DNA from 4 places in the Methylosinus sp. genome. Region 2 is predicted to be linked to each of the others. Evidence: predicted binding sites of a transcription regulator. Region 2 holds the regulator's gene; each other region holds the start of a gene.
The links. Region 2 encodes PhoB, which activates phosphate uptake and scavenging genes when phosphate is short. Its sites were predicted from a motif close to TGTCATNNANCTGTCAT; they were not measured.
Positions count from the first base shown of each region.

Region 1: the regulator PhoB is predicted to act here: its motif matches at 864-880, upstream of VIF40_RS06910 (OprO/OprP family phosphate-selective porin).
Region 3: the regulator PhoB is predicted to act here: its motif matches at 2,168-2,184, upstream of VIF40_RS14635 (Orn/Lys/Arg decarboxylase N-terminal domain-containing protein).
Region 4: the regulator PhoB is predicted to act here: its motif matches at 2,151-2,167, upstream of phnC (phosphonate ABC transporter ATP-binding protein).

Region 1 is NZ_DATBQF010000020.1:131,737-139,312, reverse strand. Features, by position in the region: gene VIF40_RS06915 (OprO/OprP family phosphate-selective porin) at 1-372, opposite strand, end outside; gene VIF40_RS06910 (OprO/OprP family phosphate-selective porin) at 934-2,595, shown strand; gene VIF40_RS06905 (OprO/OprP family phosphate-selective porin) at 2,805-4,454, shown strand; gene VIF40_RS06900 (porin) at 4,696-6,366, shown strand; gene VIF40_RS06895 (Ppx/GppA phosphatase family protein) at 6,397-7,576, opposite strand, start outside.
Region 2 is NZ_DATBQF010000068.1:36,041-43,616, forward strand. Features, by position in the region: gene VIF40_RS17315 (DUF3772 domain-containing protein) at 1-2,031, shown strand, start outside; gene VIF40_RS17320 (CAP domain-containing protein) at 2,082-2,594, shown strand; gene VIF40_RS17325 (hypothetical protein) at 2,622-2,861, opposite strand; gene VIF40_RS17330 (hypothetical protein) at 3,000-4,055, shown strand; gene phoB (phosphate regulon transcriptional regulator PhoB) at 4,251-4,994, opposite strand; gene phoU (phosphate signaling complex protein PhoU) at 4,991-5,716, opposite strand; gene pstB (phosphate ABC transporter ATP-binding protein PstB) at 5,746-6,531, opposite strand; gene pstA (phosphate ABC transporter permease PstA) at 6,528-7,367, opposite strand; gene pstC (phosphate ABC transporter permease subunit PstC) at 7,371-7,576, opposite strand, start outside.
Region 3 is NZ_DATBQF010000056.1:112,460-120,035, forward strand. Features, by position in the region: gene VIF40_RS14635 (Orn/Lys/Arg decarboxylase N-terminal domain-containing protein) at 1-2,106, opposite strand, end outside; gene VIF40_RS14640 (LLM class flavin-dependent oxidoreductase) at 2,292-3,272, shown strand; gene VIF40_RS14645 (hybrid sensor histidine kinase/response regulator) at 3,318-4,952, opposite strand; gene VIF40_RS14650 (CheR family methyltransferase) at 4,949-5,779, opposite strand; gene VIF40_RS14655 (response regulator) at 5,776-7,576, opposite strand, start outside.
Region 4 is NZ_DATBQF010000059.1:55,804-63,379, forward strand. Features, by position in the region: gene phnE (phosphonate ABC transporter, permease protein PhnE) at 1-410, opposite strand, end outside; gene phnD (phosphate/phosphite/phosphonate ABC transporter substrate-binding protein) at 407-1,276, opposite strand; gene phnC (phosphonate ABC transporter ATP-binding protein) at 1,305-2,063, opposite strand; gene VIF40_RS15675 (ABC transporter ATP-binding protein) at 2,608-3,408, opposite strand; gene VIF40_RS15680 (TonB-dependent receptor) at 3,819-6,077, shown strand; gene VIF40_RS15685 (ABC transporter substrate-binding protein) at 6,244-7,167, shown strand; gene VIF40_RS15690 (LLM class flavin-dependent oxidoreductase) at 7,189-7,576, shown strand, end outside.

The DNA.
Region 1 (7,576 bases), on a different contig from region 2:
GCGCGACATGGTGTCGGCGGAGCTGGCGAAGCCGCCGTCGGCCTGGATGCGGCCGCCGAGCTTGAAGTTGAACGCCTTGTCCTCGGTCTCGACGAAGAGGCCGTTCTTGAAGCTGACGAACACCGGCGGCGGGGCGACGAGCCCGGGCAGCGTCTTGGCGGAGTTCAGCGCATTCTTGACCTGGACATTGGTCTTGGCCTGATCGGCGACCTTGGCCTCGAGCCGCTTCAGCTCGGCCTTCAGCGCCTTGATGTCGCTCGCCGTGTCGGCCAGAGCCGCGGCCGGGACGCCCAGCAGCCCGCAAAAAGCGACGAGCGAGACGCTGCCCGAGCGCCGTCGCGCCACTTTCGACCGGATTTTCAGTTCTTCCATCAAAGCCCCCTGCGCTCGGTGTTCGACGTTGCGCGTGAACGGGTCGGATTTTCTCTCCGTCGAGCGGGGTTTCATTCGGCTGAATGAATAACCTGCATCGACGACAAGTCTCCCGGTTCCGAAGCGGACACGCGAAACGCTCGACAATTACGCCATTTGCCTACTAATCGACAGATGACGCCCAAATTATCGCCAACTCCGCTCGCTTGACGAGCCTCGGCTGGCGAAATGTTCTTTGGATACATCACATGTAATTGTCTTACATTTCGATCGGCCATTTGCGCAAGGCCGGAATCGGCCTTGATTAAGGATTTTCACGTAAGTGTTGCCGATTCGCCACGATTCGTCGACGCGAGCGTCGTGAGCCGGAACGACCGTACGGCTCCCCGGCTCCCGGCCAGGGCCGACAGCGGCGGCCACGCCGCGCTCGCGTGGCATTTCGGTCACACCTTACGTTGAAACCGCCGTCACAATTCGCCGGCCCGGGCTTTTGTGATGATTGTGTCACAAAACGCCTCTAGCGCTGCCATAGCGGTAAGCAAAACAAGGCTAGAGGCTGACATGACACGACAACCGAACGTCCAGACGATCGCGAAGGGCGCGACGCCTTCGAAGCTGCTGGGAGGCGTGGCCGCCATCGCCCTCCTCGGCGCGTTCGGCGCGCCCACGGCGGCTGTCGCCGACACGTCGAGCGAGATCAAGGCGCTCAAGGCCGAGCTGAAGCGGCTCGAGCACAAGCTCGACGAGCAGGCCAAGGCGACTCATCAGGTCAAGAACGCGCTGAACTCGGCCAAGAGCGCGCCGGGCGGCAACGCTCCGCCGCCGGTGTTCATCAGCTTCAAGAACGGCCTCTATGTCGAGACCGAGGACAAGAGCTTCGACTTCAAGATCGGCGGCCGCATCCAGGCCGACGGCGGCTTCACCAGCTACCCCTCCGCCTCCGGCGCCCGCAGCAACGTCGGCTTCCGCCGCGCCCGCCTCGAGGTCGAGGGCAAGGCCTATAAGAACTGGTATTACAAGTTCCAATATGACTTCACCGGCACGGGCGTGACCGGCATTCGCGACGCCTTCGTCGCCTATCGCGACAGGCTGCTGCCGGAGTCCATCACCAAGCAGCCGGTCACCTTCCAGGTCGGCAGCCAGTACGAGCCGTTCAGCATGGAGACGCTGAACTCGTCCAAGCACATCACCTTCATCGAGCGCGCGCTTCCCGGCGCCCTGGCTCCGGACCGTCACGTCGGCGCCAAGATCGGCCTCGGCGACAAGCAGTGGAGCGTGCAGGCCGGCGTGTTCTCGACCAGCTTCGGTCAGGACTCCGCTCAGGCTCCCGCCGTCACCGGCCATCAATATTGGGATCTGACGACGCGCGTCACCTATGCGCCGATCGTCGAGGAGGACAAGCTGCTCCATTTCGGCGGCTCGTTCATGTTCCACAAGCCGAACGACTCGACCGCCGCTCAGGACCCGAACAATCTGCTGCCGGGCACCGGCTCGCGCGACGAGAGCGATATTCTCAACAATCGCTATGTCGTCGTCCCCTCGGCTCAGGCGCTGACCTGCAGCCCGGTCTTCAAATCGGCGGCCGGCGCCGCCCTGCTGTGGACGCCCGGCTATCTGCAGAACAGCTGTCTGAAATACAGCTTCAACTATAACTTCGAAGTGGCGGCCAGCTACGGCCCCGTCTCGTTGCAGGGCGAATATTCCGGCGCTCATTACGAGCGTGATGCGGGAACGGCCTTGGCCCTCGGCAACAATGGCGGCTCCAGCCTCAACTACAGCGGCTATTATGTCCAGGGCTCGGTGTTCCTGACCGGCGAGTCCCGCGCGGCCTCCTATAAGGGCTACGACAAGGACTGGAACACGCCCGGCACGTTCAGCGACATCGTGATTCTCAACCCGCTCAGCAAGGGCGGCCTCGGCGCCTGGGAGTTCGCTGCGCGCTATAGCGAGCTGAACCTCAATAATGGCGGTCTCGTCAGCGGTCCCTACGCCTATTGGGCGGCGGTGGCCGGCGGCGCCGCCGATAAGGCGCTCGCCAGCACGGCGACGCTCGGCGGCCGCGAGGAGAACCTCACGCTCGCTCTGAACTGGTATCCGGTGAAGGGCGTTCGCTTCCAGGCCAATTGGACGCGCGCCATGACGCTCGTCGCTCCGTCCGACAAGCCCTATCTCAACGGCCAACATCCCAGCACCTTCCTCGCTCGCGCCCAGGTTTTCTGGTGAGCGAAGACGCTGGGCCCTCGGCCCGGCGAGACGTCGAAACATGAAGAAGCCGCCCCTCCGGGCGGCTTTTTTCGTTATGAAACTAATCTTTACGACGTGACATTTCCGCCACGGCCGCCGCCGAAAATTGTCGCCCGCCAGCAATCAGCCTAGTCAGCATCTATAGTCCATGGATAAGATATAGTACTTAGGGACTCATGGAGACACTGATGCACGGGCACGGACGGACACTGCGGCGGCTCTCGGGCGGCGTCGCTCTCGCCGCCTTCGCGGCGACTCTCGGACTTCCGGCAGCCGCTCTGGCGGATACGGCGAGCGAGATCAAAGCGCTCAAGGCGCATTTGAAGCGGCTCGAGACGCGACTCGCCGAGCAGGCCAAGTCCACCACACAGGTCAAGAACGCGCTCGACACGAAGGCGGCCCCGACGACGAACGCGCCGCCGCCGGTCTTCGTCTCCTTCCGCAACGGCCTCTTCGTCGAGACCGAAGATCAGGACTTCAGTTTCAAGGTCGGCGGGCAACTTCAGATCGATGGCGGCTTCGCCTCCTCCGCCGACACCATCTCCCGCTCCAATGTCGGCTTCCGCCGCGCTCGTCTCGAGATCGAGGGCAAGGCCTATAAAAACTGGTTCTATAAAGTACAATATGATTTCACCGGCGCGGGCGTCGCCGGCATTCGCGATTTCTATTTCGCCTATCGCGATAAATTCCTGCCGCCGGAGATCAGCGCGCAGCCGGTGACCGTTCAGATCGGCAATTTCCGCGAGCCCTTCAGCCTGGAATCGACGGAATCGTCCAAATATTTCACCTTCATCGAGCGCTCGCTGCCGTCCGTCCTCTCGCCGAGCCGTCATATCGGCGCGGCCGTCGCCGTCGGCGACAAGCAGTGGAGCGTCAAGGCCGGCGTCTTCTCGACCAGCCCGCAGGATACGGCGACCGCGCCGCCCACGGGCGAATCGCAATATTGGGATGCGGCGGTGCGCGGCGTCTATGCGCCGATCGTGGAAGAAGACAAGCTCCTCCATCTCGGCGCCTCCTTCAAATATCACAAGCCCAACAACACCACCGCGGCCACCGACGCCGCCAATCTGCGCCCCGGCCAATCCCCCGAGCGCGAGGAGACCGACGTGCTCGGCGGCGGCGGCGCTCTGACCCGCGTCTCCGCGGCGCAGGACCTCTCCTGCGGCGCCTCGGCGGCCAGCCTCAACATAGCGACCACCGGCGTCGGCCTGCTCAGCGCGCCATTCGCGCGGCGCTCGAGCTGCCTGAAATATTCCTATAATTACGGATTCGAAGCCGCCGCCGCCTATGGCCCGGTCTCTTTGCAGGCCGAATATATCGCCGCCCAATATGAGCGCGACGTCACCAATGCGCTCATCTACGGCAATGGCGGCGGAAACAGCCTGCGCTACAGCGGCTATTATGTCTTCGGCTCCGTGTTCCTGACCGGCGAATCCCGCGCGGCCTCCTACAAGGGCTATGACAAGGATTTCAACACGCCCGGCAGCTTCGGCGACGTTCAGATCAAGAACCCGCTGAACAAGGGCGGCTATGGCGCCTTCGAGCTGGCGGCGCGCTACAGCGAGATCAATCTGAACAATGGCGGCCTCGTCGACGGCAATTTCGTCTATGCGGCGGGCGTGGCCGGCAACGCCGCGCAAAAGGCGATCGCCAGCACGGCGACGCTCGGCGGCCGCCAGGACAATCTCACCGTCGCGCTGAACTGGTATCCGGTCAAAGGCGTGCGCTTCCAGGCCAATTGGACCAAGACGCTGACGCTGATCGCGCCTTCCGATCGCCCCTATCTCAACGGCGAGCATCCCAGCCTCTTCCTCGCCAGAGCGCAGGTCTTCTGGTGAGAAGGACCTTCTGGTCACAGTGATTTACAGAACGCTCGAAAAACTCGCGGCCGCCTTTCGAAAGGGCGGCCGTCGCCTGTTCATGCGCCTCGATCCGGCGGCGGCCATTTGCGTCGCGCGGGAAATACAATAATAACTTAAGAAGTTTCTGCCGCCGATTCGGCGAAGCGTCGGTAATCGATCCATTTACCTAAGCGTAAATACGTAACTCGATTGATCGTTGCTTCGACGGATTCTGAGCATGGCTTCTATAACCCGCATTTCTATCGTCATTGCCGCTGTCACGCACAGCATAAGCGCGGGGCGCGCCGAAGAGCTCCCGAAGCGACAGGCGGCGCCGGTGGAATATGTGCGCATCTGCGATCAATATGGATCGGCCTTCTTCTACATTCCCGGCAACAACACTTGCCTGCGCATCGGCGGCGCAGCGGTCGCCGAATGGCGGTCGTGGAGCAGCTCTTATCGCATGTCGCGCAACATCATCGCGACCGACAATCCTTTCTCCTTCGGCCCCAGCATCAACACAAATCCGCTGGGCATACCGGGCCATGTCCCCAATCTCGGCTATGCCAATGCGCGCAGCGGCGACAATAGCGGCTTCGTCGGCATCGGCCGGCTGGAGATGGATGCGCGCGCGCCGACCGATTACGGCACGATGCGCGCTTTCGTGCGGCTCGAATCCCAGTTCGGCTCGAACAGCAGCGCGGCGACCGGCTCGATCAGCGGCTCGCAATATTTCGGCGCCGCCAATTTCTCCAACGGCAATGTGTTCCGCACGACGGCGCGCGAGACGACGATCCTCAACAAGGCCTTCGTGCAATTCGGCGGCCTGACCGCCGGCCGCGTGCAGTCCTTCTTCGATTTCTACACGGACATCATCGATTGGGAGGCGTTGCGCGGCTCCAACGCCACTGTCGGCGCGCTGGCCTACACCTATAGTTTCCGTGACGGCGTCTCTCTCAGCTTTTCGCTGGAGGACAATGCCTCGCGGCGCGGCTTCATCGGCTCGACGATCGGCGGCTATAATTACGTGGCGGCGGTCTACGGCCTCACCGGCGCGGCCGCGGACGCCGCCGCCGCGGCCTGGGGCACGCGCTTCACCGGCGTGCCGGACGGCGTGCAAATCCCCGAGATCGTCACCGCCTTCCGCATCGATCAGCCCTGGGGCGCCATGCAAATCTCCGGCGCGGCGCATCGGCTGCGCACCTCCACCTATGCGCGCAACGCCACGGTGGCGACGCCCGTCAGCGGCCTGCCGCTCGGCACCGCCATCCCCGCCGCCTCGCAAGAAGACTATGGCTATGCCGCTCAGATCGGCTGGCAGTTCAATCTCGACAAGCTGGCCCCGGATATTTTCGCCGAGGGCGACAAATTCTGGGTGCAGGGGACCTACGCCCGCGGCGCGGTCGGCTATCTGATGGGCAATAATCTGAGCTTCAACGGCGGCCCCGTGAACGGCAACGCCTTCTACGGCTATGGCAATGGCGGCGTCAAAGCCAGCAATGGCTGGGAGTTCCTGAGCTTCGACTGCATTTGGACCGCCGCCGCCCATTGCGACAAGTCGCAGGGCTGGGTGGCGCTGGCGGCCTTCAAGCATTATTGGACGCCGACGCTCTCCTCCGGCGTCTACGGCTCCTTGATGGAGCTCTACTACAGCCGCAACGCCATAGCGGATTTCGGCGGCGGCGTCGGCGCGGTCAATACGACCGAATATCGGGTGGGCTCCAATCTCGTCTGGACGCCGATCAAGAATTTCGACCTCGGCGGCGAGCTGATGTATCTGCGCGACAATCACCACAGCCGGCCGGTGGGGCTCGCGCCGGACATTGCGCTCTGGTCGGTCGGCCTGCCGTCCTTCAAGGGCGCCAACGCCACGGTCGAGGGCCGGCTGCGCCTCCAGCGCTCGTTCTGACGCCTTCAGCCCTCGCGCGCGAAGACGCCGTCAGCTCTCACGCGCGAAGACGCCGTCCGCCTCCATCATCTCGAGCAGCATGCCCTCGCGCAGGCCGCGATCGGCGATGCGCGTGCGGGAGGCCGGAAAGACGCTGCGAATGGCCTCGAAAATCGCGCAGCCGGCGAGCACGAGATCGGCGCGCTGCGGGCCGATGCAGCCATTGGCGGCGCGCTGATCGAAATCCATCGCGCGCAGCGAATCGATCGCGCGCGTGGCGTCCTCGTCGGAGAGCCAGAGGCCGTCGACGCGCCAACGATCGTAGCGCTCGAGGCCGAGATGCACGCCGGCGAGCGTCGTCACCGTGCCGGAGGTGCCGAGCAGATGGAACCGCTCGCAGCGCCGCTCGGCCGCCGTGCGCTCGGCGAAGGAGGCGAGCCCCTCGAGCGCGCGCGCGGTCATCGCCTGATAGATGGCCGGGCTCACGCTCCTGCCGCCGAATTGCTCGGCGAGCGAGACCACGCCGAGCTCGAGCGAGGTCCAATGGCGCAATTCGCAGCCGCTGGCGTCGCGGGTGAGCCAGACGAGCTCGGTGGAGCCGCCGCCAATGTCGAAGAGCAATATGCTCGCCGCGCGGGGATCGGCGAGCGAGCCGCAGCCGCGGGCGGCGAGGCGCGCCTCGGTCTCGCGGTCGATCACCTCGAGCAGCAGGCCGGTGCGCTCGCGCACGCGCTCGACGAATTCGGCGCCGTTCTCGGCGGCGCGGCAGGCCTGGGTGGCGATGAGCCGCGCGCGGGAGACGCCGCGCGCGCTCATTTTCTCGCGGCAGATGTCGAGGGCGTCGAGCGTGCGCTCGATCGCCGGCTCGCAGATGCGATGCGAATTGCCCATGCCCTCGCCGAGCCGCACGATGCGCGAGAAGGCGTCGACGATGCGCAGCATATCGGTCTTGCGCCGGGAGCGCTGCTCGGGCCGCGCGATCAGCAGCCGGCAATTATTGGTGCCGAGATCGAGCGCGGCATAGACATGCTCGTCGCGCCGCTCGAGCGGGAGGCCGCGGTCGCTCTGCGCATTCGGCGCGCCGCCGGCGCCCGCGCGGGCGGGATCGCCCGGTCCGTCGTCGGATACGCGCGTCCCGACGCCCGCGCGCGGCGCCTCGCCGCCGCCCAGACCTGCGCCCTCGTGGCCTGCGCCCCCGAGACCTGCGCCTCCAAGGCCTGCGCCCCAATGT
Region 2 (7,576 bases):
ATCGAGACGCGGCAGATCGCCCTGGTGATCCGGGGACGGCAGCGGGCGCTCTTCGCCAAGACGCTGTTCCTGCGCACGAGCGGGCTGTTCTCCCCCACGCTGTGGAGCGCCGCGCTGCAAGAATTGCCCTATGACGCGAAAGTCTTCGGCCTGATGCTCGAGCAGCGTGGCGCTGCGATCGCGCCGCGGCTGCGCGACGGCCAGCTCGCGAGCTTTCTGGCGACCATCTTCGGCGTGCTGCTGCTGGCGGCGCCGGCGACCTTTCTCATCCGCCGTTTCGCGACCCGCGAAGCCGCGGTCGAGGCGCCGGACCGATTCCGCAAGGCGGCGGCGGCGGTGACGACGACAGTGGTGACGGCGGCGCTGCCGGTCGTGCTCGTCGGGGCCATAGCGCTCGCCCTGGAGGCCTTCCAGCTCGAGGACGCCTTTCTCGCGCCGCTCGGCCGGCGGCTCTCGGAATCCGTGACCTTCGTCGCCGTCTCCTTCGGGCTGGCGCGCGGCCTGCTGGCGCCGGGCCTGCCGCAATGGCGGCTGATCGGCTTCGGCGACCGCCTCGCGAGGCGGCTCCTCTATCTCGCCGTGGTCGTCGGCTTCGTCGCCGCGGCGACGCGCGTGCTGGAGCAGATCGCCGAATTCGTGCAGGCCGGCCTGCCGGTCATCGTGCTGACGCGCGGCGCCGGCGCTTTGTTCATCGCCCTCGTCTTTCTCGTCGTCGTGGTCGCCACGCGCCATGAGCGGCGGGAGGACGACCCCGGCGCCGATCTCGAGGGACGCGACTGGATCTATGCGCTGCGTCTTCTCGCCTGGGCGGAGATCGTGGTCATAGGGGGCGCGCTGGCGGCGGGCTATGTGGCTTTCGCCAATTTCCTGGTGTTGCAGATCGCCTGGCTCGCGGCCGTCGGCGCGGCGCTCTATCTGCTGCTCGCCTTCGTCGAGACCGGCCTCGCGCGCGCCTTCCAGCCGCAGACGCCGCTCGGCCGCGCGATGATCGCCGGCTTCGGCGCGCAAGCCGAATCGCTCGGCCAATTCGCCGTGCTGCTGACCGGCGTCGCGACGCTCGGCCTCTACGCCTTCGCTCTCTTCGTCGCGCTGGTCCCTTATGGCTTCCAGTCCGGCGATTTCTTCGGCAATCTCCAGACCGCCTTCGCCGGCTTCAAGATCGGCGAAGTGTCCATCTCGCCGGCCGGCATGGCGACGGCGCTGGCGCTCTTCGCGCTCACCTACGGGGCGGCCAAGGCGCTGCGGCGCTGGCTCGATCAGCGGCTGCTGCCGCTGACGCGGCTCGACATGGGGCTGCGCCACTCCATCGGCGCCAGTCTCGGCTATGCGGGATTCCTGCTCGCCGTCTCGGTGGCGCTGGCCGAGCTCGGCCTCAGCCTCGAGCGGCTGGCCATCGTCGCCGGCGCGCTTTCTGTCGGCATCGGCTTCGGCCTGCAGTCGATCGTCAATAATTTCGTCTCCGGCCTCATCCTGCTGTGGGAGCGGGCGATCCGGGTCGGCGACTGGGTCGTGCTGGGCGAGGAGCAGGGCTATGTGAAGCGCATCAATGTGCGCTCCACGGAGATCGAGACCTTCGACCGCGCGACGATGATCGTGCCCAATTCCAATCTCGTTTCCGGCGTGGTGAAGAATTGGTTGCGCAATGATCGCGTCGGCCGCATCAAGATCGCCATAGCGCCGCATGCGGGCGTCGATCCGGAGGAGATCCGCGCGATTCTCCTCGCCGCCGCCAAGGCGCAGGACGGGCTGCTGCGCATTCCGGCGCCGCAAGTGATGTTCCTCTCGATGGAGCAGACGGCGTTTCGCTTCGAGCTCTGGTGCTTCGTCGACGATGTCGAGCAGGCCACGCGGGTGAAGAGCGATCTGCATTTCGACATTTTTCGCCGCTTCGCCGAGGCCGGCCTCAAAATTTCGCCGCCGGCGCCGGCGCCCGCCGTGGTGCAGATCATGGGCCTCGAGCCGGTGGCCCCGTCGTCGCCCCGCATCGTCGAGCCCGGGCGCGAGCGGGACTATGCGGTCGCCGGCGAATGAGTGTAGAAGGCGCGCGCAAACCGCTTCACTCGGCTCAATGGCGACGGCGCATGTCTCCTTTCCTTCGTATCGTCGCGCCGGCCGCGGCGCTGCTCGCGCTCTTTTCCTGCTCCGACGGCGGCCGCCTGCCGAAGGAGCCGGAGCAGCCGAGCTTCTATCGCTCGCTCGCCGCGCCCGGCGCGCGCGTCGACGCGGAGGCGGCGCGCGATATGATCTCGCTCTATCGCGGCAATAACGGCCTTTCGGCGCTGGCGCTGGACGAATCGCTGCGCGAGGCCGCGCAAGCGCAGGCCAATGCGATGGCGTCCGCCAATTCGCTGAGTCACGAGGTGCGCGGAACGCTGGACATGCGCCTCACCGCGCGCGGAATGCGCAGCGTCAGCGCGGCGGAGAATGTCTCGGCCGGCTATCACACGCTCGCCGAGGCGTTTTCGGGATGGCGGCAGTCGCCGCCGCACAATAAGAATTTGCTGATGAAGAAAGCGAGGCGCATGGGGCTCGCGACGGCCTATGCGCCCAATACGAAATACAAGGTCTATTGGGCGCTGATTCTGGCGGACTGACCACGCGCGTTCCCGCGCGCTTCGCCTTCAGCGCGTGAGCCGATCATGCCGAGGCCGCGTCACGCGCGGCCGCCGCTGGTCGCCCCGGCCGCTCGGCGCTTTGGTCGCCGCGTCCTTCGCCGCCGCGCTCTCCTTCGCCGCGTCCGCTGCGTCCTCCTGCCTCACGTAACGCACGCCGAGAAAGAAAAGGATCTGCGCTCCGCCGACGAGGGGCGGCGCTGCGGCCGCTGGTCTCGCCTTCGAGGAGAAGGCTATGATTTCGCCCATTTCATCGCCCCCGCAATGAAGCACGTAATTCGCGCGATTGGTCGATGCGGCGATTAGGGGCCGCCGAGGGTTAATGTTGCGTCAATGTCCGCGCGCTAAAATCGCTGATCGAGTATTAAAGTTGCGATTGGTGCGTAAATGCCACGAGTCGAAAGCGAACGGCGAAAGGCCGAGGCGGTTCTGTTCCGCGAGATCGTCGACCAGTTCGTCGCGCGTCCGCTGCATCCGGCGGCCGATGTCGAGCAGTTCGAGACGCTCGCCAGCGGCTTCATCGAGATGCTCGACGCCGATGTCGTCGCCGAGCGGGCGATCGAATTGTGCCGCCATCCCGACACGCCGCCCGGCGTCGTCGCGCAGCTGCTGGACAAGGGTGGGCGCGCCTCGCGCATCGCCTTCGAGTTTGCGCCGGCGATTCACGCCGGGCTCGCCCGCGCGCTCGCCGAGCACGGGCCGGCCGAGCTCGCCGTCGCCATCGCCCGCCGCGCCTCGCTCGACCGCAAGATCGTCGGGAGCCTCGCCTCGCGCGGCGAGAGCGAGGTGCTCTGCGCGCTCGCGGCCAATCGGCGGCTCCATATCGATCAGGCGGCGCGGCGCTCGCTGCTGCAGGCGGCGCGCGACGATCAGCGGCTCGCCCGCATATTGCTGGACCGCGTCGATCTTGCGTTCGACCCGGAGGCGCTGTTCCTCGCCGCCGATGCGGGCGAGCGCTCGCGCATTCTGCTGGAGGCGGCGACGCGGGCGCTGGTCGCCAATGGGCCGGAGCATGTCGCGCGGCCGTCTCCGGCGCTCGCCGAAGAGATCGACGCCTGCGCCATCGCCCGCGATCTCGAGGGGCTGGCCGAGGCGCTCGCCGAAGCGCTCGACTGCCGCAAATCGCGCGCGCGCGCCATTCTCATGGACCGTGGCGGGGAGGCGCTGGCGCTCGCCCTGGTCGCGCTCGCCGTCGGCGAGGACACTGCGATCCGTATTTTCCTGGGCGCCGAACGCGACGCGCCGGATGTGGAGCGCATTCGCTCGCTGGTCGCGCTGATGCGCTCGTCGCCGCCGCGCGCTGCGCAGCGGCTCGTCGCCGCGATGACCGGATCGTTGCGTCAGGAGAAGGAGCGCGCCGCGGCCGCCGCCGCGCGTCCCGGCGCCGCCGAGCAGAAGCGCAGGCGCAAGCCCAAGAGCCAGGCCGCCAAGGCCAAGGCGTAGCAGGAGGTGTGACGCCGCTCGAAAGGCTCGCGGTCCAGGGTCTGGCCCAGGGTCTGGCCCATTCGCGCGGCGCCCTCCCTCACGACGTGCGTGGAGCCGGGGAGGGTGAGGGAGGGCGCCGCGCTCGGGACTCGTCGAAGCCGATCATGAGATCGTTTCGCTGCGCTCGCTGTGACGAACAGCGAGTCGCAGGCGTCAATTGCGTCCGAAGGTCTCGTCGAAGGAATAGCCGGTGCCGCGCACGGTGCGGATCGGGTCCTTCTCGCGGCCGCGGATGATCGCCTTGCGCAGGCGCCCGACATGCACGTCGACGGTGCGCTCGTCGATCTCGGCCGAGAGCCCCCACACGCTGTCGAGCAATTGCGCGCGCGAGAAGACGCGGCCGGGCTTCTCCATCAGATATTCGAGCAGGCGGAATTCCGTCGGCCCGAGATGTATCTCGCGCCCGCCGCGCTTCACCCGGCGGGTCTCGCGGTCGAGGTCGATGTCGCCGGCGACGAGGCGCGTCGCCACGCGCTCCGGCCGCGCGCGGCGCAGCAGCGCATGAACGCGCGCCATCAGCTCCGGCGTCGAGAAGGGCTTCACCACATAATCGTCGGCGCCGACGGAGAGGCCGCGCACGCGCTCGTTCTCGTCGCCGCGCGCGGTGAGCATGATGATCGGCATGGTCCGCGTGTCGTCGCGAGCGCGCAGGCGGCGGCAAATCTCCAACCCGGACACGCCGGGCAGCATCCAGTCGAGAATGACGAGATCGGGAACGGATTCGGCGAGGCGGATTTCCGCCTCGTCGCCGCGCTCGACATGCTCGACCTGGAAGCCCTCGGATTCGAGATTATAGGCGAGCAGCAGAGCGAGCGCCGCCTCGTCCTCGACGACGAGAATGCGCGGCGCGCGGTCGTGCGGCGCATCGCGCGGCGTTGCGACGCGAATCTCGTTCATTGCGTGGGCTCATCCGTTTCCGTGCTGGCGGGGAGGCTCGGCGACCGTCCCTTCGGTCGGTCGGTCGGCATCGCCTCGCCAGTGACGAGATAGACGATCGTCTCGGCGACATTGGTGGTGTGATCGCCGATGCGCTCTATGTTCTTCGAGCAGAACAGGAGATGCGTGCAGAAGGAGATGTTGCGCGGGTCTTCCATCATGAAGGTCAGGAGGTCGCGGAACACCGAATCTTCCAGCGCATCGAGCTCGCTGTCATTGGTCCAGACGGCGCGGGCGCGCTCGACATCGCGCTGGGCGTAGGCGTCGAGCACGTCCTTCAATTGCATGGCGGCGACTTCCGCCATGGTCTTCAGCCCGATGACGGCGCGCGGCACACGCGCCTCGGAGAGGATTTTCACCGTGCGCTTGGCGATGCTCTTGGCGAGATCGCCGACGCGCTCGAGATCGGCGGCGATGCGCATCGCGGCGATGCATTCGCGCAGATCGATGGCGAGCGGCTGGCGCCGCGCGATGGTGAGGATGGCGTTTTCCTCGATCTCCCGCTGCAGCGCGTCGAGGCGCTGGTCGGTGGCGACGACGCGATGGGCGAGCTCTATGTCGAAATTGGCGAGCGCATCCATGGCTTCGGCGAGCATTTTTTCGGCGATGCCTCCCATCTCGGCGATTCGGCGGCCGAGCACTTCGAGGTCGCGGTCATAGGAGCTGACGATATGTTCGCTCATGTCTCATATTCCTCGTGCGCGTGTCGCGCTCAGCCGAAGCGGCCGGTGATATAATCCTGCGTCTTTTTGTTCTGCGGCGCGGTGAACAGATTGTTCGTCTCGCCGAATTCGACGAGATCGCCGAGATACATGAAGGCGGTGAAATCGGAGACGCGCGCCGCCTGCTGCATGTTGTGCGTGACGATGGCGATCGTGTAGCGCTCCGACAATTCGTCGATGAGCTCCTCGATCTTCGCCGTCGAGATGGGGTCCAGCGCCGAGCAGGGCTCGTCGAACAGAATCACCTCCGGTTGAATGGCGACGGTGCGGGCGATGCACAGGCGCTGCTGCTGGCCGCCCGAGAGGCCGAGGCCGCTCGAATTCAGCTTGTCGCGCACCTCGTCCCACAGCGCGGCGCCGCGCAGCGCCGCCTCGACGCGCCCGTCCAGCTCGCTGCGCGAGAGCTTCTCGTAGAGGCGAATGCCGAAGGCGATATTGTCGTAGATCGACATCGGGAAGGGCGTCGGCTTCTGAAACACCATGCCGACGCGCGAGCGCAGCAGGTTGAGGTCTATGCGCGGGTCGAGGATGTTCTCGCCGTCGAGCAGCACCTCGCCCTCGGCGCGCTGCCGCGGATAGAGGTCGTACATGCGGTTCAAGATGCGCAGCAGAGTCGATTTGCCGCAGCCCGACGGGCCGATGAAGGCGGTCACCTTATTGGTGTAGAGCGGCAGCGAGATCGATTTCAGCGCGCGCGACTGGCCGTAATAAAAGTCCAGATCGCGAACCGAGACCTTGGTTGGAATAGTGGCTTCGACAACCGGCATGGCGGTCATTGGTGTTTTCCCTGGCTGCTGAGCGCACGCGCGGTGATGGAGAGCAGAAGGACGGCGATGGTGACGAGCAGAGCGCCGGTCCAGGCGAGCTGCTGCCAATCCTTGTAGGGCGAGAGCGCGAATTGGAAGATGACGACGGGCAGGCTGGAGACCGGCGCGTTGAGATCCGTGCTCCAGAACTGATTGTTCAGCGAGGTGAAGAGCAATGGCGCCGTCTCGCCGGAGACGCGCGCTATGGCCAGCAGCACGCCGGTGACGATGCCCGATTTCGCCGCACGATAGGCGACGCGCAGCAGCATATGCGAGCGCGGCAGGCCGAGCGCCGCCGCCGCCTCGCGCAGCGGGCTCGGCACCAGCAGCAGCATGTCCTCCGTGGTGCGCACCACCACGGGCACCACCAGCACGGCGAGCGCCAGAGCGCCGGCGATGCCGGAGAAATGCCCGACCTGCGCCACCACCACCGTATAGACGAACAGTCCGATGACGATGGACGGCGCGCTGAGCAGAATGTCGTTGATGAAGCGCACGACCATGCTGAGCTTCGAATAGCGGCCATATTCGGCCATATAGGTGCCGGCGAGCATTCCGAGCGGCGTGCCGAGCAGCACGCCGATCGTCGTCATCACCAGCGATCCGGCGATGGCGTTGAGCAGGCCGCCGGTGGAGCCCGGCGGCGGCGTCATCTCGGTGAAGACGGCCGGCGTGAGGCCGCGCGCGCCCTCATAGATCAGCGCGCCGAGGATCAGCACCAGCCAGGCGAGGCCGAAGACGGTGCCGGCCCAGCACAGCGTCGTGGCGAGAGCGTTGGTGCGGCGGCGGGAGGCGGAGATGGACAAGGGTCAGGCTCCCGATTTCTGCTCGATGCGCATCAGCATGAAGCGCGCCGCCGCCAGCACGAAGAAGGTGATGACGAAGAGGATGAGGCCGAGCTCGATCAGCGCGGAGGTGTAGAGATCGCCGACCGCCTCGGTGAATTCATTGGCGATCGTCGCGGAGATCGTCGTGCCGGGCGCGAGCAGCGAGCTCGACACCCGATGCGCGTTGC
Region 3 (7,576 bases), on a different contig from region 2:
CACATCATTGCGCACGAGGCGCAGATAGGCCTCGCGCGGCGTCATCGCCATCTCGGGGAGATGCTCCTGCCGGAATTGCGCGCGCTGCAAGGCGCTGGCGTCCGCCTCCTTGAAGAAGCGATGCATGTCGCCGCAGAGATCGCGCAGCCGCACGCCCTTGTAGCGCGTCGAGCGCCGCGCGACGAATTCCGGGATCACGTCTTGCAGCAGCGCATTGTCGTCATGCAGGCGCTTGAAGGCGACGAGCGACGAGACGAGCGTGCCCGCCTTGCTCGATTCGACGCCCGGCGTCAGCAGAAACAGCAAAGAGTTGAGGTCGTTCTTCTCCGGCACGATGCGGTTCTCGCGCAAATATTGCGCGACGATCGGCGCCGGGATTCCGTGATCGGCATAGGCGCCGGTCTCGCGGTCGAAGCCCGGCGTCAGCAGGGTGAGCTTGGCCGGATCGGTGATGGCGAAGCCCGGCGCCATATTAGAAAATCCGTGCCAGCGCGCATCCGGCGCGAGCGCCCAGAGTTCTGGATTGCGCGCGAGCTGATCGGTGGAGACGCTCTCCCAGGGAACGCGATGCGCGCCAGTCTCGCGCGCGGCGTCGGGAATGGAGACCCAGTCGGGCGCGAAAGGATCGAAGAACCAGCGTCGCGCCGGGTCCTGCTCCTTGGCCTCGAACTCGCGCCGCACCGCGCGCAGCTTCTTGCGCAGCTCTATGCCGAGCCGGATCGTGTCGTCCCACAACAGCTCGCCGGAGCGGCCCTTCATCATTTGCGCGCCGACATCGAGCGAGGCGAACAGCGGATAGAAGGGCGAGGTGGAGGCGTGCTGCATGAAGCCTTCGTTGAAGCGGCGATGCTCCACGCGCCGCCGCTGGCCCTTGATGTGGCGGTCGCGCACATGGATTTGCGACGCCTGCGAGAAGCTGGCGAGCTGCTTATGCGTCGATTGCGTCGCGACGATTCCAGGCGAATCCTCGGTCAGATTTTTGAGCCCCATGGCGAAGCGCCGCTCATAGAGCGGATGAAACTTCATGAAGCCGGCCCAGGCCTCGTCGAAGAGAATGTAATCGCAAAGATGCCCGATCTTGTCGATTATCCATTCGGCGTTGTGAATCGTGCCGTCATAGGTGCATTGCTCGATGACGGCGGCGCGGAAGGGCCGCTGCTTGCGCCAGGCGTCCTTGTCCTTCACCAGCGGATTGGCGCGAATGCGCTCGCGCAATTTTTCTTCGTCGAACGCCTCGTGATCGATGGGGCCGATGAGGCCATGGGCGTTGCGCGTCGTCGGCAGATAGACCGGCACGCCGCCGCCGAGCAGCAGCGCGCCATGATGCGCCGCCTTGTGATTGTTGCGGTCGAACAGCACGAGATCGCCCTCGGCGACGAGATTGGTGAGCACGACCTTGTTGGAGGACGAGGTGCCGTTGAGCACGAAGTAGGTCTTCTCCGCGCCGAAGATTTCGGCCGCCGCCTTTTGCGCCGCGAGCGCCGGGCCCTCATGCGTCAGCAGATCGCCGAGCTCCACGACCGAATTATCGAGATCGTCGCGAAACACGGCCTCGCCCAAATGCTCCATGAAGATGCGGCCGATCGGGCTGCGGCTGTAGAAAATGCCGCCATTGTGGCCGGGGCAGGTCCAGAGCTGATTGCCCTCCTCGGCGTAGTCGACCAGCGCGCCGAAGAAGGGCGTCTTCAACGTCTCCGCATATTGCTTGAGGCGCGAGACGAGATTTTTGGCGATGAATTCCGGCGTCTCCTCGGCGAGGAAGACATAGCCGTCGATGAAATCCAGCACCTCGACTGGAATATCCTCGAAACGCTTGCGCCGAATGAGCAGCATGATCGGCATTTCGAGCCCGCGCTTGCGCATGAGATCGATGAGCGAGGCGGTCTTGCCCTCGAGCCCTTTCTTGCCCCAATCGACGACGAGGCAGCCGATGGCGGCGTCGGTCTGCACGACGATCTCGGCGTCCTCCACGCGGCGCGCGCGCACGACCTGGAAGCCCATGCTCTCGATCGCCGTGATGATCTGATTGACGCGCAGCCCCTCGAGATCGTCGGCCTCGAAATTCGGCGCGGAGAAGAGGAATGTGAAGCGACGGGAGAAGTCCATTCGAATCGGCCTGTGGCGCTAGCGCTGGAGATGAGGAGCCCCGCACACACAGCCTTGTTCTATGACACAATCGTGACGCCGCTTTGCGCCGCTCTAAATTTGCGCAGTCGGCCGCTTGCGGCAGGCGGAGCCGCGGCCTAAGCTATGTAGCCGCATTATACGACGTGGCGAGGAGTCCGATCGGCATGCGCATCGGCGTGTTTTGCACCTACGAAAACCCCCTCGGCGATTACAAAGCCTGCTTCGACGCGCAGACGCGCCTCGTGCGCCGCGCGGAGGAGGTCGGCTTCGAGGAGGCCTGGGTCGCCGAGCATCATTTCGACGATGACGCGGTCAGCCCGTCGATCCTTACGTTGCTTTCTTATCTCGCCGGCGTCACCTCGCGCGTGCGGCTCGGCTCGGCGGCGGTGCTGCTCGCCTTCCGCAATCCGATCCAGGTGGCGGAGGACATTGCGACGATCGATGTTCTCTCCAATGGCCGTTTCGATTTCGGCGTCGCCAAGGGCGGGCCGTTTCCGGCGCAGAACAAGCATTTTCACGCCGCCAAGGACGCGACGCGCGACATCACGCTGGAGGCGCTCGAGCTGATCGAGCGGCTGCTCTATGAGGATCGCGTCACCTTCTCCGGCGCGCATTTTCAGGTCGATGATCTCGCGCTTGCGCCCAAGCCGCTGCAAAAGCCCATCCCCATTTGGATCGCCACTTCGACGCCGGCGGCGATCGACCATGCGGCGCGCAAGGGTTTCGGCATAATGGCGGCCTCGCTCGTTCCATTGGCGAAGATCGAGCAGGCGGTCGCCGCCTATCGCGCCGCGGGGCCGGGCGCCGATCCGCGCCTGGCTCTTGCGCGCTTCTATTACGCGGCCGAGACGCGCGAGCGCGCGCTCGCCGAGGCTCTGCCCTTCATCGCGCGCTTCGCCGATCGCATGCGCGGCATCTTCCTCGCGCAAAATGCGCCGGCGTCTTTCGATCCGGCGGAGATCGTCGAGCGCTCGCTGATCGGCAGCTATGACGAGATCGCCGAGACGATCATCGACATTCATCGCCGCCTCGGCGCGCGCTCGCTGCTGCTGAAGCCGGCGACGGCGAATGAGGCGCGCGCGCTGGCGAGCCTCGACGATTTCGCCGCGAAGATTCGCCCGCGCCTCGACGCCGCGGGCGTTTGAGGGCGCGTCAGAACGCGACCTGCGCCGTTCGCCCCCGCCGCCCGTTCAGGATCGTTCTGCGCTATCCGCGAGAAGCCGCTGTATGGTCTCTAGCAGGCGCTCGACATCGGCGGGCTTGCCGAGCTGCGCGCAATTCTGGAGGGGCATGCGGCCCGGCTCCGTCTCGGAAGGGTCGCCGCTCAGCACCAGCGCGGGCAGGTCGCGGTTGAGCAGCTCGCGCAGCCGCCGCACGACATGGGGCCCCTCGACGCCATTCGGCAAATGATAGTCGATGATCACCAGATCCGGCCGGGCGCGGTCGCCGACCACGACGTCCGTCGCCGCGTCGCCGTCGGCCGCCGAGATCACCTCATGGCCCTCGGTCGTCAGCAGCAGCTCGAGCGAGTCGAGAACGTCCGGGTCGTCGTCGACGACGAGGATCACGGCCGTGCGTGAGGGGCGCGGGCCGAAGCCGGCGCGAGCGCGCGGCTCCTCCGCTTCCGGCCGGCGTCCGTCGGCGCCGAAGCCGTCGCGGCGATCGAAGAAGGGCCGCGTCTCGACCGTGCAGCGGCGCGGCAGCAGTATGTGGCAGCGCGTGCCGCGATCGTCGTCCGATTCGAGCTCGATCGTTCCGCCATGCGCCAGCACGATCTGCCGGCAGATGAACAGGCCGAGCCCGAGCCCGTGCATGCGATCGCCGCTGGCGAAGGGCTCGAACAGCGAGTCGCTGAGCGCGCTCGGCACGCCGGGGCCGTCGTTGCAGACGTCGATCGCCAGCCAGCCGGCGGCGGCTCCGTCGATGCGCAGCGCGATCTTCGAGCCCGGCGGACTGTGCTCGACGGCGTTGCCGACGAGATTGGAGAGCAGCTGAAGCATGCGGTCGATGTCCCAGGCGCCCTGCATGTCGCCGTCGAAATCGAGCCGCAAGCGCCCGTCGCGTCCGGCGAATTCATCGGCGATCTGCTCGACGATGCGCCGAAAATCCGCCGCGGCGGGCCGTATGGCGAGGCCGTTTCCAAATCGGATGCGCGTCAGATCGAGGATCTGGTCGATCATCCGCGCCATGCGGCCGCCGCTCTGGCGAATGACCTGCAGCGCCTTCCGCAGATCGTCGTCCTGCGCATTCGGCAGCGAGCGTTCGGCGGAGGTCAGAATGCTCTGCAGCGGATTGCGCAGGTCGTGCCCGAGAATGCCGACGAACATTTCGCGCATGCGCTCGATCTGGAGGAGCTGCTGGCGCTGCCGCTCGAGCGTGACGAAGACATCGACCTTGCTGCGCAGCACCTGCTGGTCGATCGGCTTGAACAGATAGTCGACGGCGCCGACCTCATAGCCTTTGAACATGCGCGCGACATCCGGCGAATGCGCGGTCACGAAGACGATCGGCACATAGCGGGTCTTCTCGACGCCGCGCATCAGCGTCGCCAGCTCGAATCCGTCCATTTCCGGCATATGCACATCGATGATGGCGAGCGCGACGCTCCTGTCGAGGAGAATATCGAGCGCGGCGCGGCCCGATTGCGCGGTGACGATCTCGAATTCGTCGCAGCGGAGAATGGCCTCCATGGCGATCAGATTTTCGGCGAAATCATCGACGATGAGCACGACCGGAAGCTTGGACGCGCGGCCGGCGTCGAAATCGGCCGACACCGATCGCCGACGGCCGGACGGGTTCGAGGAGTTTTCGATCGCTCTCATCATTTCACCCGATAGATCTGCTCATTGGTCGAAAGAAGCTCGAGAGATGACGCATGACGCGAGACGGCGAGCGATTCATTCGGCCCGAGCCCCAGGAATCCACGCGGGCACAGCGATTCGCGAAACACGCCGATCACGCGGTCCTGCAGCGCCTTGTCGAAATAGATCAACACGTTCCGGCAAGAAATGAGATGCATCTCGGCGAAGGCGGCGTCGGTCGCGAGACTGTGATCGCAAAACAGGATGCGCTGCTTCAGAAAGGGGACGATGGTCGCGCAGGCGCCGCGGGCGACGAAATAATCGGAGAGCGCCGCGCGCCCTCCGGACCTGTGATAATTCTCGGCGAATCCGCCCATGCGGAAAAGCTCGTAGGCGCCGGCCTGCGCGACCGCCATGCTCTCCTTGTCGATGTCGGTCGCATAGACGAGCGAGCGCCCGAGCAGCCCCTCCTCATGCAGGAGAATGGCGATCGAATAGGCCTCCTCGCCGGTTCCGCAGCCTGCGATCCAGATCCGCAGCGACGGATAGGTCGCGAGATGCGGCGCGATGGTCTCGCGCAGCCGCCGATAATAGCCGGGGTCGCGAAACAGATCGCTCACCTGTATCGTCAGATAGCGCAACGCTTCCGTGAAGGCGCCGTCGTCATGGACGATGCGATCGAGGAGATCGGTGATCGTCTCGCATCGAAGCGCGATCTGCGCCCGCGCCACGCCGCGTCGCAGCGAGGAGCGCGCATAGCCGCGGAAATCCTGCTGGTGGAGGCGGTAGATCGCCTCGAGCAGCAGATCGAGCTCGATCTCGGCCTTTGCGTCGGAGTCGAGAGCGATCATTTCGGCATCCAGACGCGGATCAGCGACAGCAGCTTCTCGACGTCGATCGGCTTGGAAATATAATCATTGGCGCCGGCGGCGAGACATTGCTCGCGGTCGTCGGGCATGGCCTTGGCGGTCAGCGCGATGATCGGCAGCGCGGCTTTCGCCTCGCGCGCGCGGATCGCGCGCATCGCCGTGAGTCCGTCCATCTCCGGCATCATCAGATCCATCAGCACGAGGTCGATCGCCGGATCGACATCGATGCGCTCCAGCGCCTCCCTGCCATTGCGGGCGATCTGCACGGCGACGCCCTCGCGCTCCAGCACGGCGGTCAGCGAGAATATATTGCGGACGTCGTCCTCGACCAGCAGCAGGCGGCGGCCGTCGAGAATGTTGTCGCGGCTGCGCGCGATCTCGAGCATATGCTGCTGCTCGGGCGACAGCGTCGATTCCGCCTGATGCAGGAAGAGCGTCGTCTCCTCGATGAGCCGCTCCGGCGAGCGGGCGCCTTTGACGATGATGGATTTCGACAGACGCCGCAGCTTCTGCTCCTCGTCCATACTGAGCGAGCGCGCCGTGTAGACGATCACCGGCGGCGCGGTGCGCGCTTCGTCGCGGCTGATGCGCTCTAGAAATTCGAAGCCGCTGACGCCCGGCAGCATCAGGTCCAGAACGACGCAGTCGAACCGTCGGTCGCCGATCTCGCGCATGGCGTCCTCGGCCGTCGCGACCGCGACGATCTCGACGCCGGCGGACGAGAGGAGATCGTTCAGCGCGGCGCGTTGAACGCTCTCGTCCTCGACGATCAGGATCGATTTCTTGTCGCGCGTGATCCGCTCCTCGAGCAGGCGGAAGGCGGAGACGAGCTGCTCGCGCTTGGCGGGCTTCAATATGTAGCCGACGGCGCCCATCTCCAGCGCCACCTTCTGATAATCATGCACCGAGACCACATGGATCGGCGCGTGGCGGATCGAGGGGTCGCGCTTCAACAACTCGAGAACGGTGAGGCCGGACTGGTCCGGAAGCCCGATGTCGAGCACCACCGCCTCCGGCCGGAAATGCCGCGCGAGCCGCAGCGCGTCGCCCGCCGCGCCCGCGACGATGCATTTGAAGCCGAGCTCGCGCGCGAGGTCGCGGAGGATTTCCGCGAAGGCGGGATCGTCCTCGACGATCAGCGCGATGCGGCGCGAGTCGGCGAGCGCGTCGCGGTCGTCGGCGATCGGCGTCTGAGCGCTTTCTGCGGGCGTGGGCGGCTCCTCGCGCCGGATGACGGGCTCCAGCCGAATAGGCGCGCCGTCCGCGCGCAGCGGCAGTTGCAGCGTGAAGGCGCTGCCGCGTCCCGGCTCGCTGCGCACAGTGAGCACGCCGCCGAGCAGATCGGCGAATTCGCGCGAGATCGAGAGGCCGAGGCCCGTGCCGCCGAATTTCCGGTTGATCGCGCCATTGGCCTGGCGAAAGACCTGGAAGATCGCCTCCTGCTGGTCGTCGGCTATGCCGATGCCGGTGTCTTCCACGATAAAGGCGAGGCGCCGCGAATCCTCCCGCCGCACGGCGAGGCGCACGCCGCCGCGCTCGGTGAACTTCACCGCATTGGCGAGCAGATTGGAGAGGATTTGTAGCAGGCGCTGGCGATCGGTCTCGATCGTCTCCGGCGCGCCGGGCTCGACGACGACGGAGAATTGCAGCCGCCGTTCCGCGGCGAGCGGCTCGAAGCGGCGCTCGAGATCGGCGACGAGAGCGGCGACCGCGGTCGGCTCGATGTCGAGCTCGATCTTGCCGGCCTCGATCTTGGAGAGATCGAGAATATCATTGATG
Region 4 (7,576 bases), on a different contig from region 2:
CCCATGATCAGCTCGGGAATCGAGCGCAGCAGATTCAGCAGCAGGCGCGCCATGCGATAATGGATCATGCTCGGCGTCGTCGTCCGCGCCGCCAGCAGGGACAGAGGCGCCGCGAGCGCGACGGCCAATGCAGTGCCGGAGATCGACATTGTGAAAGTGTCGAGCAGAGGCCGCGCCCATTGCGCGGCGCGCCGAAAATCGGGCGGAAACATTTCGCGCGAGATCTGCACGATCGCGGGCCAGGCGTCGGCGAAACGTTCCGGGTCGAGCACGCCGGTCGCCCACATCGAGGCCAGCACGACGAGCGCGAGCGCGGCGACGAGGAACATGCGTTTCGCCCGCGATCTGTCGTCGCGGACGATCATGGCGTCATGTGCGATCATGGCGTCGTGGGCTACGCTGGCGCTCATCCCTTGATCTTGGTCAGGTCGAGAGACAGCACTTTGGCGGTCTCGCGCAGGATGTCGTACGCAGAGTCGCCGGTGGGAACAAACCCGTCCGCGCGGAATGTTTTCAGGATCTCGGGGTCTTTGAGATCGAGAAAGGCCTTTTTGATCGCCGCTTTCAGATTGGAGTCGAGGTCGCCCTGCATCACCATCGGATAGTTGGGAATGGGATCGCTCTCGGCGAGAACCTTGATCTTGGCGCCGTCGACGGAGCCCTTGGCGACCAGCGAGTCGAAAATCGCCTTGCTCAGGCCGCCCGCCTGAACCTGTCCGCCCTGCACGGCGCGCGCCACAGCGTCATGAGCGCCGAGATGCACGAATTTATAGTCTGCGCCGGCGGCCAGCCCGTGACGCGCGAGATAGGCGCGCGGAATGAGATGGCTCGAGGTCGAGGCGTCGTCGCCGAAACCGAAGGTCTTGCCCTTGACGTCGTCGATCGTTTTCACCGGACCGTCGGCGAGCGCGACGATCACGCTGCGATAGGTCGGCGAACCCTTGCTGAGACCCACCGCAAAAGGCTCGATCGCCGGCGCCTTCGACTTGGCGAGCACATAGGAGAGGGGGCCGAAATAGGCCACTTCGATGCGATTGAACCGCATCGCCTCGATCATGGACGAATAATCGGTCGTGACGATGATTTCGACCGGCTTGCCCAACGCCTGCTCGAGATAGGCCTTGAAGGGTTGAGCGTTCTGGATGATGGCCGCGGCGTTCTCGTCCGGAAGAAGCGCGACGCGCAGAGATTTCGCCTTGACGGCATGGGCGGGCGTCGCGGCCGCGCCGACGAGGGCGAAGCCGGCGGCGGCGGAGAGAAAGCGTCTGCGATCCATTATCCAACTCCCTTGCATTCTGGCGAATCTATTCCGCGGCGAGCGCGCCGGCCGGACTCGCGACTCCGTAAATTTCATCGACCGCGTGATCGTCGAGCGCTGCGGGGGGGCCGTCGAAAACGATGCGGCCATGCTGGACGCCGACGATCCGATCGGCGAAGCGGCGCGCGAACTCGACCTGATGCAGGCTGACGACGGCGGTCAGTCCATCGTCGCGGCAAATGCGGCGCAGATCGCTCAGCATTCGCTCCGCCGAGGCGGGATCGAGGCTTGCTATGGGCTCGTCGGCGAGAATGATCGAGGGCCGTTGCGCCATGGCTCGGGCGATCCCGACACGCTGCTGCTCGCCGCCGGAGAGCCCGTCGGCGCGGTCGAGCGCGCGCGGCGCCAAGCCGACCTGGTCCAGCGCGGCGAGAGCCAGAAGGCGGTCTCTGCGGCTCGGCGGCAAGATGGTTTGCAGCCAACTCCATGCGCCCAGCCGGCCGAGCAGCACATTGTCGAGAACCGTCAAACGTCCGATCAGATGATGCTGCTGGAAAATCGTCGCCGTCGAAAGGCGATGCGCGCGCATGGCGATCGGCTGGTCCAAGGAGCCGATCCCTTTGCGGACGACTTCTCCCTCCGATGGCGGAACGAGGCCGTTGAGCAGGCGCAGGATGGATGATTTTCCAGCGCCGGACGGGCCGAGCAGGACCGTGATTTGTCCTTCGGCGAACTGGAGGTCGGTCGGGCGCAGCGCCATTCGTCCGCCGGGGTAGGTGACCGAAGCCTGCCGAAGGCCGAGCAAGTGCGCCACTCCAATCAATGTCTCGAAACCTCGGTTGTTCGGTATTTTCGAACAAACTGGCTTCATGTTTGGAGATAGCGAATAGACTTGACGGATTCGTGACGATCGCTTCCCGCGCCTTTCGCGAAGGTCTCCGATATAGGCGGAGGGGCGCCGTCATTTGTGCGCCAGCGCTGGACGAACGGCGAGGCCACGGTCGAGCGGCGCTACGACTACCTCGCGCCTGACCCTTCGCGCGACGAGGTCGCTATGATCGGCTGCCATCGCGGATGCAGTTTGCGCGGCGCCTGCAAGAGATCGTTTTACGCTGCTGAGAATGAAACCGAACACATGTTACGCGCAACGCCAGCAATTCGAGTTGGAAGCGCAATATGCTCGACCGGCGCGTTCCGGCTGTTCGCTTCTCGGCGATACGGCAGTCGAGAGTGCGCGCATCGATCCGAATTTTTGGATCATGGCGACGGGATATGGGCAGACGGCCATTCATCGTCCGTCGAGCGCTGCCGGAGGCGGTTGCGGTGGCCCTTCGCTCGGCGGCCGGGTTTCAGACCGCGGCATTGCACGCCCGATCGGCTTCGGCGGCGCGACGCGGCGTCAGGACAGGGGCGATCGTCTCGAGCTCATGGCCCTCATGCTCGAAGGCGAGACGCTTCAGCGGCGCGCGATAGAGCGATCTCAGATTTTGCTCGGATAGAATATCGCGCGCCAAGCCGCAGAGATAGTCTCCGGCGCCGCGCATCAGCAGCGCCTCGTCGGCCACCGCCAGCGCGTGATGGGGGTGATGCGTGGTCATCACAATCGTCAATCCGTCGTCGCGCGCGAGCGAAGAGATGCGCTCGAGAACGAGAGCCTGGTTCTCGAGGTCGAGCGCCGAAGTCGGTTCGTCCAAAATGAGAATGTCGGCTTCCGCCACGAGCGCCCGCGCGAAGATCACGAGCTGGCGCTGGCCTCCCGACAACTCGTGAAACGGCCGTGCGGCGTGATTGGCCATTCCGAAGCGATCGAGCGCGGCCAGGGCGGCCTCTTCGTCGGCGCGCGAGGGTTGCGAGAACAGTCCGATCTTTCGCGCGCGGCCCATCAGCGCCATGTCGAGCGCAGTATAATCGAAGCCCATCTCGAACAGCTGCGGGACAAAGGCGACCCGCCCGCTCACCACCAGGCCGCCTTCGCAGGGCTTCAGAGCTCCGACGAGCAGATGCAGCAAGGTCGTCTTGCCGCGCCCGTTGGGGCCGAGCAGCGCGAAGACGCTCCCGCGCGCGATCCTCACCTCGCAGTGGCGCAGCACCCAGAGGTTCGGCCGATAGAAGTAGCCGGCATCGAACATCGAGACCGCCGCTTCTGAAATTTTGGCCATGCGGCTCCCTCCGATACGAGAAGTAATATGGTTATATTGATTGCACGTCAAAGGACAGCCTCTTTCTCGCGAGAATGGCAGGCTCTCGCCGAGGGTGGCGGCGCCTGCCGGCAACCTCTGGTTATATTGTTGTTATAGCGTGCATATTTTTCAGATCCCGCTCAACTTCTAGGCAAATTGGAACGGCGCCGGAGGGGCTCTGCCTTCAATTGCGCATTCGTGACGCCGTGCGTGCAACAAATATACGCTATGTAATACAACACCATATTGATAAGTTTTTCCAGATCGGCAATGGGTTTCCCCATCGGCGCGCCGACCAGACAAGGAAATCAGGGATCATGTCTTATCGCCTTATGCGCAGCCCCGCTTCCTCTCGGGACTCGAAGAAGAGTCTCACGGGAGTGTCTTTTTCCGCTCTCGTCTTGTCGACGGGGCTCGCGATCGCGGAGACGCCCACGCGCCTGCCCGATATCGATGTGACGGCCCAGAACGCCAGTGGGACGCGATCTGCGCCTCGCGCCGAGGCCAAGGGCGTGCAACCGATCGACACGCCCGCCACGACGACGCGTTTCGATTCCCCCGCGATCACCGCCATCGGCGGCGCCGGCCAGACCAATCTCTATCGCTCGATCGACCAGCAACCGTCGATCCATGTGGAATCCGCAGCGGCTTTCGGAATCGGCGAGAGCGAGACCAACATCAATTCCCGCGGCAAGTTCAGCCGCCATTTCGGCCGCACGGTGGAAGGATTGGCGATCACCAGCCGCGACGCCGCCAATGATATTCTCGATCTCGAGGATGTCGACCACATCGACGTCTATCGCGGCGCCGTGCCGACCGACAAAGCGGTCGGCTTCTTCAACACCTCCGGCAGCATGGATATCGTCATCCGCCGACCTTCGGACCTGCCGGAATTTCAGGTCAATCAGACCGTCGGAAACTACAGCCTGCTGCGCACCTATGCGCGCGCCGACACGGGTCTTCTTCCCGGCGGCGCCAAGGCGTTCGCTTCCGGCTCCTGGACGACCGTGAACAAATGGCGGGGCAGCGGCGAAACCGAGCGCGGCAATTTCGAGCTCGGAGCGACCGTGCCGCTCGGCGACATCGGCAAGGCCGAGATCTTCTACATCCACAAGGATCTCGATCAGGATCGATATCGGCCGCTCAATTACGCGCAGGCGATGGACCTGCGCAACAATTACAGGCTCGACTATAATGGGCGCCTCAGCGGAAACGCGCGCGCGGATTATCAATATTACAATTACAACACCCAGCGATTGATCGACAATCGCCTCTTCGGCAACTTCGTCTTCGATGTCGGCAATAAGGCGCATTTCACGCTGAAACCATTCTATTCGGTGGAGAGCGGCTATGGACTCAGCGGTTCGGCGAGCGCCTTGTCGAAGCTCGGCGGAAACGCCGGCATCGTCAGGCAATATCGCGACTCCACGATCTTCGGGACCGTCGCGGAATATGACGACAAATTCGGCGATATCGCCTGGAAGCTCGGCTATTGGTTCTATGAGCGCGACGCCAAGGCCATGCCGATCAGCGCGGCGAAGGGCTATAGCCTGAACGCGGCGGGTCAAATGCAATTCGCCGGATGGACCGCGCTCGGCAAATTCGCCGATGGCGTCAACACCGTCTTCAACTCGCCCTATGCGACGGTCGAGACGCATGTCGGCGACGCGACGATCACTGCCGGCCTGCGCTACTTGAATTATTATTACGGCAGCGCGCTTTTCTATAATACGGCCGGCCTGCCGGACACGGACTATGTCAGCATCTTCGGCTCCGCGACGCCCGACCCATACGCGTCGACGTCGTCGCGAACGTTCACCGGATGGCTCCCCAATTTCGGCGTGTTGCTTCCCTTGTCGAAAGAAGTGTCCGCGAGCCTGTCCTATGGACGCAATTACGCGCGGCCGGAATTCGGTTCGCAGACCTTTCTCAACAACGAAGCGAAATTCGTCGCGGCGGGCGTGACGATGGATCGTCTCGCGCAGAGGCTGAACATCGAGACCTCCGACAATATCGACGTCGGCCTGCGCTACAAGGACGACGCGCTCACGCTCGACGGGACGCTGTATTACGCGCATTTCCAGAACCGTCAGGTGCAGGCCGTCGATCCCACCGTCGGGCTCGCCTATAATATGAACGCCGCGCAGGCGACGAGCTATGGAGCCGAGGTCTCGGGCGATTGGCGGATCACGCCGGAGATCGACGTCTTCGCATCGGCGTCGTACAACCGTTTCGTCTTCGACGACGACATCCAGACCGCGACCAATGTCACGCTGCGATCGAAAGGCAAGCAGGTCCAGGATGCGCCCATGTTCCAGGGCAATCTCGGAGCGAATGCACGGCTGTTCGGCTTCAATATCACGCCGGTGATGCATATTCTCGGCCAGCGCTATGCCGACGTCCTGCATACGCAGTCCATTCCCGGCTACAGCGTCGTCGATCTGACGATCGCCTATCCGCTGAAGGATCTCCCCTATGTGAAGGACGCGTCCTTGTCGCTCAACATCCAGAATTTGTTCAACACGAAATATATCGGCGTGATCAGCTATAGCGACACCACGATCGACGGCAGCAGCGCGGCGACCTTCTATCAGGGCGCGCCGTTCAGCGTCGCTCTCACTCTCTCCGCCAAAATGTGACGAAGCGAGCGGGACGATGATGTCTTCGACGCCTAGGAACCGCTGCGTGGCGCGCAGCTTCGCAGCGGCTCACTGGATCGCATCGGCACTCTTCGGGTCGATCGTTCACGCCGCTGAGCGATCGGTCGTGGATGCGAGCGGAATCGAACGCCATGTTCCACAAATAGTGACGAAGACCGCGATCCTCGGCGGCGTTCCGGTCGTCAATTCCTACGTATTCCTCGCAGGCGATCGCGACACCATCATCACCGGCCTGCCGGCTTTCGCGACGACGCCGCGATGGCGCTTTCAGACGCGTCTCGCGCCACGCCTCGCGAAGCTGCCGACCATGCAGGACCCTGCCGGCAGAGCCAATATCGAAGCTCTGCTCGGCGCCCGGCCGGATGTCGTTCTCGTCTCGGGCGCCGCCGCCGAGGAGTCGGCGGAGCAATTGGAGCGATTGGGCTTGACGCCCTTCCGCCTGACGCGCTTCGGCGCGGATGGAGATCGCGACGCGGTCGATCGCCGCATCATCGCGGCGGTCGGCAAGCTGTATGGCCGAGAGCGCGCGGCCGACGCCTATGATCGATTATTCGACGAGACGCACGCCCGTCTGCGCAGGGGGCTGACCGGCCTCTCCGACGCCGAACGGCCCAAGGTTCTCTATTTCGAATACGGCCTGATGCGTCAGCAGCATTACGTGCCGGATTGGTGGATCGCTCATGCGGGAGGGGTGAGCGTCACCGCGCGCGATCGGCATACGGAGTTGATGGCGCTCTCCGTCGAGCAGGTGATCGCCTGGGACCCGGACATCATCATCGTCAATTCACGTCGCGAGATCGACGAGGTCCGCAAGGACCGCCGGCTCGCCGACCTCACCGCCGTGCGCGCCAATCGCATCCATGCCATTCCCTGGGGCGTCTGTGGTTGGGGCTATCACACGGTCGAACATCCGCTGACCCTGTTATGGGCCGCGAAGCTGCTGCACCCGGATCGCTTTCGCGACATCGATCTCGCGGGCGAGCTGAAGCGCTTCTACTCGGGGTTCTTTTCCTACACGCTCGACGACGAGGAGGCGGCCGACATATTGGCGGGCGCTCCGGATCGTTGACAAGCAAGAGAAGCTTACGCCATGGAATTCGGATTGGCCGGCTGCGATGCCGGACTTGCGGCTCCCGACGCCGCGGCATTGCCGGCGCTGATCGCCGAGGCCGAAGCGCTCGGAATAAAGAGCGTCTGGTTCAACGAGGAGCATTTTCAGCGGCTCCTTCACACATCGGGAGGCCGTATCTGTCCGTCCCCAGTCATCATGGCGGCGGCGGTCGCGCAAGCGACGACGACGATCCGTATCGGCTTCTCGGCGCTGCTGCTGCCTCTGCATCATCCATTGCGACTGGCGGAAGAAATCGCGACGCTCGATGTGATCTCGCACGGACGCATCGACTTCGGCGTCGCCAGAGGCGCCAATCCGCGCTACTGCGACGCCTATGAGGTTTCGGTCGACGAAACCAGAGCGCGCT